Regions from separate parts of the Streptomyces sp. NPDC006643 genome, predicted to be linked through region 1. Evidence: riboswitches for the same ligand, from Rfam matches in the RefSeq annotation. Region 1 holds a riboswitch; each other region holds the start of a gene.

What was found. A riboswitch is a leader RNA that binds a small molecule or an ion and turns the genes downstream of it on or off. The one in region 1 is predicted to bind cyclic di-AMP.
Region 2: it holds a riboswitch for cyclic di-AMP, as region 1 does, so the genes downstream of both, ACFYNU_RS14210 (C40 family peptidase) here and ACFYNU_RS19140 (M23 family metallopeptidase) in region 1, are expected to answer to the same signal.
Region 3: it holds a riboswitch for cyclic di-AMP, as region 1 does, so the genes downstream of both, ACFYNU_RS09265 (transglycosylase family protein) here and ACFYNU_RS19140 (M23 family metallopeptidase) in region 1, are expected to answer to the same signal.

The regions. Positions count from the first base shown of each region.
Region 1 is NZ_JBIAHA010000013.1:127,728-129,980, reverse strand. Features, by position in the region: gene ACFYNU_RS19140 (M23 family metallopeptidase) at 246-1,061, opposite strand; cyclic di-AMP (ydaO/yuaA leader) riboswitch at 1,074-1,242, opposite strand; gene ACFYNU_RS19135 (pitrilysin family protein) at 1,461-2,253, opposite strand, start outside.
Region 2 is NZ_JBIAHA010000009.1:53,118-55,370, forward strand. Features, by position in the region: gene ACFYNU_RS14200 (8-amino-7-oxononanoate synthase) at 1-58, shown strand, start outside; gene ACFYNU_RS14205 (ATP-binding protein) at 281-730, shown strand; gene ACFYNU_RS14210 (C40 family peptidase) at 764-1,234, opposite strand; cyclic di-AMP (ydaO/yuaA leader) riboswitch at 1,238-1,409, opposite strand; gene ACFYNU_RS14215 (hypothetical protein) at 1,740-2,048, opposite strand; gene ACFYNU_RS14220 (ATP-dependent Clp protease proteolytic subunit) at 2,056-2,253, opposite strand, start outside.
Region 3 is NZ_JBIAHA010000005.1:205,702-207,954, reverse strand. Features, by position in the region: gene eno (phosphopyruvate hydratase) at 1-264, opposite strand, end outside; gene ACFYNU_RS09265 (transglycosylase family protein) at 539-1,216, opposite strand; cyclic di-AMP (ydaO/yuaA leader) riboswitch at 1,220-1,394, opposite strand; gene ACFYNU_RS09260 (transglycosylase family protein) at 1,659-2,253, opposite strand, start outside.

The sequences.
Region 1 (2,253 bases):
CACGACGAAGGCCCCGGCGGGACCGCCGCCGGGGCCTTCGTCGTACGCGGACACCCGCCGGACCCGCCCTAGGGCGGGTCCGCAAAGTCCCGCCTGGCCCGCGGCGCCTGGCACGGCGCCTCGCGGCGTTGTCGGAGTCGGCCGAGTACGCCCGGTACGAGGCCGATCCTCCGCCTTGCGACGCACCGCACCAGCCGCCGCGCGCCCCGCCCTGCGGGCGGACGACGCTACTTCCCGGACCCGCCCTAGACAGCCACCCCGTGCCCGCGCAGATACGCGACCGGGTCGATGTCGGAGCCGTACTCCTCGCTCGTGCGCGCCTCGAAGTGCAGGTGCGGGCCGGTCGAGTTGCCGGTCGAGCCCGAGAGGCCGATCGGTGCGCCCGGCGTGACGCCCTGGCCGACGGAGACGCCGATCGAGGAGAGGTGGCCGTACTGGGTGTACGTGCCGTCGTTCATACGGATCACGACGTTGTTGCCGTACGCGCCGCCCCAGCCGGCCTCGACGACGGTGCCCGCGCCGACAGCCACGACCGAAGTGCCGGACGCCGCGCGGAAGTCGACGCCGGAGTGGCTGCCGGAGGACCAGAGCGAGCCGCCCGTCCGGTAACCGGTGGTGACCGGTGAGCCCGCGACCGGGAGCTGGAAGGAGCCGAGGCGCTCGCGCTCCGCGGCCCGTGCCGCGCGCTCCTCGGCCTCGCGTGCCTCCTTGGCGCGGGCCTCCGCCTTGCGCTTCGCCTCGGCCTTGGCGCGGGCGGCGGCCTTGGCCTCCGCCTTCGCCTGTGCCTTCGCCGCCGCGGCCTTCCGGGCGGCCAGGTGCTGCGCGTCGGCCTGGGCGTCGATCGTCGCGGCGAGCGAGTCGTCGATGACGATGGCGGGGGCCGGGGCGGCGGGGGCGGTGTCCGGTGCGACGGCCGCCTCCGTGTCGGCGGCGAGCGCCGGGGATCCGAGGGTGCCGATGACACCGGCCGCTGTGAGAGTCGCGACTCCGGCGAGGTTCGCGCCGCGGCGCGTCAGTCGGCTCGGGGCACGGTGCTTCCCGGTGGCACGGGTGAACGCCATGAAGTGGCTGGTCCTTTCCTTCCTTCTCGCCTACCGGGTTAGCTGACGGGTTCGGAGCAGGAAGGTCTCCTACGGGCTCCTCCGCGGTGTGCGCGAAGGCCCCCGATTCACCCCAGGGACACGAGAGTGGGTCCCCGGCTCCCCAGGCTCGCGCCTGACGGGGACTCGGCGATGGCTGTTCGGTGCCGCGGTCGCGGCGGGCTCTGGCGAACAGCCGGACCGACGCTAAAGGGGTCATCTTTCAATCACCAAACGGACAGGCCGTTTTGTAGCGCACGCCACAGAGCATTCGGGCAACCTCCTGATGAATGCGGACATAGCGGGGAACCCCGGTGACAGTTTCATCACCGGGGTTCCCTTTGTCCGCCGCGCGGAGCTGCCGTACAGGCGCCGTCGGCCTCAGCCGGTGACGACCTTCACCTCGCCGATGTTCAGGGCCTCGATGGGCTCCCGGATCACCGACGCGTCCCCGACGAGCACCGTGACCAGCCGGTCGACGGGGAACGCGCTGACGACGGCGGCCGTCGACTCGACCGTGCCGGTCTCGGCCAGCCGCTCGTACAGCCGGGCCTGGAAGTCGTCCGGGAGGTGCTGCTCGACCTGGTCGGCGAGGGTGTCAGCGACGGACGCGGCCGTCTCGTACTTCAGCGGCGCGACGCCGACCAGATTCTGCACGGCCGTCTCACGCTCGGCGTCCGTCAGCCCTTCGGCCGCGAGCGTACGCAGCACCTTCCACAGGTCGTCCAGCGCGGGCCCGGTCGACTCGGTGTCGACGGAGCCGCTGATGGCGAGCATGGAGGCACCCGTGCCCTGCGGGTCGGAGCGCAGCACCTGCGCGAAGGCCCGCACGCCGTACGTGTAGCCCTTCTCCTCGCGCAGCACCCGGTCGAGCCGGGAGGTGAGCGTGCCGCCCAGGCAGTACGTGCCGAGCACCTGGGCCGGCCAGACCCGGTCGTGCCGGTCGGGGCCGACGCGGCCGATCAGGAGCTGGGTCTGTACGGCTCCGGGCCGGTCGACGATCACCACACGGCCGGTGTCGTCCGCGGTGACCGGCGGCACGGGGCGCGGCTCGGAGGTGTCGCCCGTCCAGTCGCCGAGGGTCTCGGCGAGCAGGGCGTCGACGTCGACGCCGGTGAGGTCGCCGACGATCACCGCGGTGGCGGTGGCGGGGCGGACATGCGCGTCGTAGAAC
Region 2 (2,253 bases), on a different contig from region 1:
CGCCCCGGCCGGGTCCGCCCCGGCCGGGTCCGCCCCGGACGGGGCCGACGGGGTCTAGCCGCGTCTCGGTCGCCGGGGGCCGAAACTTGAGCCCGTTCAAATACGGTCTCGCGTAGCAGGGTTCACCGCTTAGAGCGACAGAGGGGGCCATATCCCGGCGGATCACCCATACGCCGGGCGTCGTTGGTGGCAGTGTGTCGCGAAGCGCAATCCGGGGACGTACTCGCGGGCATCAGCCATAGGTCGGTCTGCGTCCCGGCGGGAAAGGGACAGCGTCGCCATGGCAGACCATCAGGAAGCATCCGTCACCCTGCCGAGCGTTCCTGCCTCGGTGCCGGAGGCCCGCAGATACGTCGCACGTGTTCTCTCCGAATGGGGGCTGCCGGATGACGCCGACACCGCCGAAACGGTTCGCCTGATCATCTCGGAGCTGGCGACCAACGCCGTGCAGCACACCCTCGGCCGCTCGCCGACCTTCACCATCGACGTCACTCTGGAGCGCGACGAACAGCTGCGCGTCGGAGTCACCGACAGCCATCCGCGATGGCCGCAGCGGCTCCCGGCCGCCGTCCAGCAGGACAACGGCCGCGGCATGGTCATCATCCGGGCGCTGACCGCCGAGTACGGCGGCCGACTGGCCGTCACACCCACCGCGGACGGCGGCAAGACGGTCTGGATCACCCTGCCCTGGACGGCCGGGACCGAGATCGCCCGGACCCAGGAGGAGTAGATCCGGCGCGGGCCGCTCCGGGCCGACGGGGCGTCAGCCGACCCGGCCGTACCAGACGCTTCTGGACCAGATGCGCTGGAGCCGCACCACCTGACCGGACTTCGGCGAATGCCACATCTTGCCGCCGCCGGCGTAGATCCCCACGTGGTAGACGTGGTTCCCGGAGTGGAAGAACACCAGATCGCCCTGCTTGCGGCTGGAGGCCGCGATGTGGCGCGTCCGGTTGTACTGCTGCTGGGCGGTACGTGGGAGCGTCTTGCCGGCCTTCTTGTACGAGAACGCCGTGAGGCCCGAGCAGTCGAACCGGTGCGGACCTGACGCCCCGTACTTGTACGGCGCGCCCTTCTTGGAAGCGGCCACGTTCAGCGCCTTGGCGGCGGCGGGCTGGGCGTGGGCCTCCGACACGGCGCCGGGCGCCAGCATCGTGCCGCCGACGGCGGCGAGGAGGACCGATGCGGTACCGGCCCGGGAGAGCAGCGACGGGACATGCGTCTGCGCGGACATGCGCAACCCTTCGTCAGCCGCCTGTGAAGGATGACCTGTCGGGTTCGGACCGGCGAAGACGCCCGGCCGCGTCAGCGGCTTCACCCCGAGGAGCGGTCCATGGTCGGACCGCCCCGAACTGCTCGGGTCCTCCACTCCTGCCGATCCACTCGTGTCGACCAGGCATCCGGAGCGGCGGCAGGACTCGGCGTCCACCCGGACCGCCCCGCCGAGGTGGCGGGGGCTTGTCGTCCCACGGATCTTGACGCGGCCTCAGCGCGATTCCGAGTTGAAACGGGCTTATGTGACTCTCATCACTTATGGACCATTTGGGTTGGTAGGCCCGATTCGGTGAACGGCTCGCCCGGTCGCTCACGCGCTGTACCTGCGACGCTGCGATCCGTTACGGCCGGACGGCCGATCGCCGCCCGCAAGTTGCCGGCCCGGCCACGGCGGGCGGGTCGATACGCCGAACGGGCAGCCATATGAGGTACGGGCGCGTCGTCCGCCCATGTTCGGCGGCGGATCAAGTCCCGGGTCCGGGCGGCATGGTGACCCGCCCGGCCCTGCGCTCACCGTCAAGGACCCGGAGCGTACGGTCCAGGGTCGGCGTGTGCAGCTCCCGCTCGCCTCTCGCGTGCATCAGCGTCAGCGCGTCGCGCAGTTCGGCGGCGCGGGCCACCAGCGCCTGCGCGGCCCGCAGCGCGCTGTACGTGTCGTCGGCGCGCGCCGGGTTGATCCGGCCGACCAGGTCGACGACCCGGAGATAGCTGTCGACGAACTCGCCCTCGGCGCGGGTCAGTGCGGGCAGCGGCGGCAGTTCCGGCGGCAGCATCGCGGGCTCACCGGGGGGAGTTGACGCCGAGCGACGACCTGCGGTCCTGTGCGACCTGGTCCACCAGGCCGTACTCCCTCGCGCCCGTCGCGTCGAAGATCGTGTCCCGGTCGATGTCGCTGTCGATCCGCTCGGCGCTCCGGCCGGTGTGCCGTACCAGCATGTCCGCCATCAGCGCCCGCAGCCGCAGCAACTCCTCGGCGTG
Region 3 (2,253 bases), on a different contig from region 1:
CTCGGTGGCGTCGTAGCCCACCAGCTCCGGGCCGATCTGCTCGATGACGGCGAGGACCGCCTTCTCGACACCCTTGCCCTGGTAGCGGTTCTGGTCACCGTCGCGGAGCTCAAGGGCCTCGAACGCACCGGTGGAGGCACCGGAGGGGACAGCAGCACGGCCGGTGCTGCCGTCGTCGAGGCCGACCTCGACCTCGACCGTGGGGTTGCCTCGGGAGTCAAGGATTTCCCGGGCTACGACGACGTCGATGGACGGCACGAGCATCTCCTTCTGGGATGTGACGCGTGGAGTGCAGGGCCTCATTGGCCTTGCGGCAAGAGCCTAACCGGCTCCCGGTCGGCGGTCGGCAGATGCCCGCCCGCTGGGACGAAAAGAGTCCTCAATGCCCGTTCGGCCACGAATGTCCTGAGGTCACCGGTGAGCGGAGGGACCTGCGGGACACCGGAGGCCGGACGGGCCCGGGCCCCGGCCCGGCGCGTCCGGGGGGAGTGAGACGCGCCGGACCGGGGCCCGGTGGGGGGTGAGCCCGGGGAGAGGGTCAGCTCAGGTGGAGCTGCTGACCCGGGAAGATCTCGTCGGCGTTCTCGACGATGTCCTTGTTCAGGTCGAAGAGCTTCGCCCAGCCGCCGTCGACCTTCTTGGCCTCGGCGATCTTGGAGAGCGTGTCGCCGGCCTTGACCTTGTACTCGCCGTCGCCCTTCTTGACCGGACCGCGCGTCTCACTACGCGAGGCGGGCTGCTCCTGCGCGGCGCGCGGCGCGGACTCCTGCTTCGGGGCGGCCTTCGGGGCCTGCTGCTTCGGCGCCTGCTGCTGGGTGGAGCCGGCGTCGTTCTTGGCGTTGGACAGGCCCACGCCACAGCTCGGCCAGGCACCCTTGCCCTGGCCCGCCAGGACCTTCTCGGCGATCTGTATCTGCTGGGCCTTCGACGCCTGGTCGGCGCTGGACGCGAAGGCGGTGCCGCCGTACGCGGCCCAGGTGGAGGGCGAGAACTGGAGGCCGCCGGAGTAGCCGTTACCGGTGTTGATCGACCAGTTGCCGCCGGACTCGCACTGGGCGACGGCGTCCCACTCGGAGGTGGTCGCGGCGGAGGCTGAGGTGGTGGCGATCAGCGGGGCCGCGACAGCGGCACCGGTGACACCGGCGAGCGTGGCGTAGCGGACGGCCTTGGACGGACGGCGGTGCTTGCCCTTGCCGGACTTGCTGGAAAACAGCATGCGAGATCTCCTCACCGACGCCTACGAGGTGAGCTGTCGGGTTCGGGCCAAGTGAGTTGCCCGGCCGTGCGGCGCGGGAACGTCTTCACGTCCCCTCGCACACGGCTGCACCCCGAGCCGGCCGTACTGACCGGCACTTACCTGGGTCCCCCGCTCCTGCCTTCGGCGCTTGACGCGACGAGTACTCCCCCCGACCGACGGCAGGATTCGGCGTGACGGTCGACGGTGCCCGCGGTGCGAGCGGTTCAGACCGTAAACACAGACATCCCGGATGTTCAAAGAAGGAACATCCGGGATGATTCGCCCATCCCGCCCCAGGGAAACCTCTGTTTACGCAGGTCGGGCGGGAAGCGAGGGGACTTTCCGGTCAGCTCGCGTCAGTTGGGGCGAAGAGACCCTTGTCTCACTTGCGCAGATCCGGACATAGCCCGCTTAACTGCCCCTACTTCGCGGTCAGATCGAGGCTCTGGCCGGGCAGGATGAGGTCGGCGTCGGAGCCCACGACCTCGCGGTTCGCCTCGTAGAGCGCGGGCCAGCCGCCCTCCACCCGCTGCTCCTCGGCGATGGCCCACAGGTTGTCGCCGGCGCGGACGGTGTACGAGCCGTCGGCGGCGGCGTCGCGTGCCGAACCGTCACCCCGCGAGGCATGACGGCCGCTTTCGCGCTTGTCGCCCGGCTTGCCCGCTTCGGTCGATCCGGCCTCGGGGCCCGCCGACGTGCCGGGCTCGGCGGTCGGGTCCTCCTCGGGGGCCGCCTCGCCGCGGTGCTTGCCCTGGCCGCTGCCGGGCTTCGCGCTCGGTTCCGTGCTCGCCTCCGTACGCGCGTCCGTGCCCGGCTCCTCGCCGCCGGCGGCGGAGTCACGGCCGAACTGCCCGGACGAGGGCGTCGACTCCGGAGCGGGAGGCAGCTCGGCCTCCTCGCTCGCATCGGGCGCGGGCTCGGTGGACTCCTTCGGCGTCTTCGGCGTCTCGGTGGCGTCGCCGGAGGGCTCGCCGTCGGGAGCCGCGTCGTCGTCCGCCGTGAGTCCGGCGACCAGC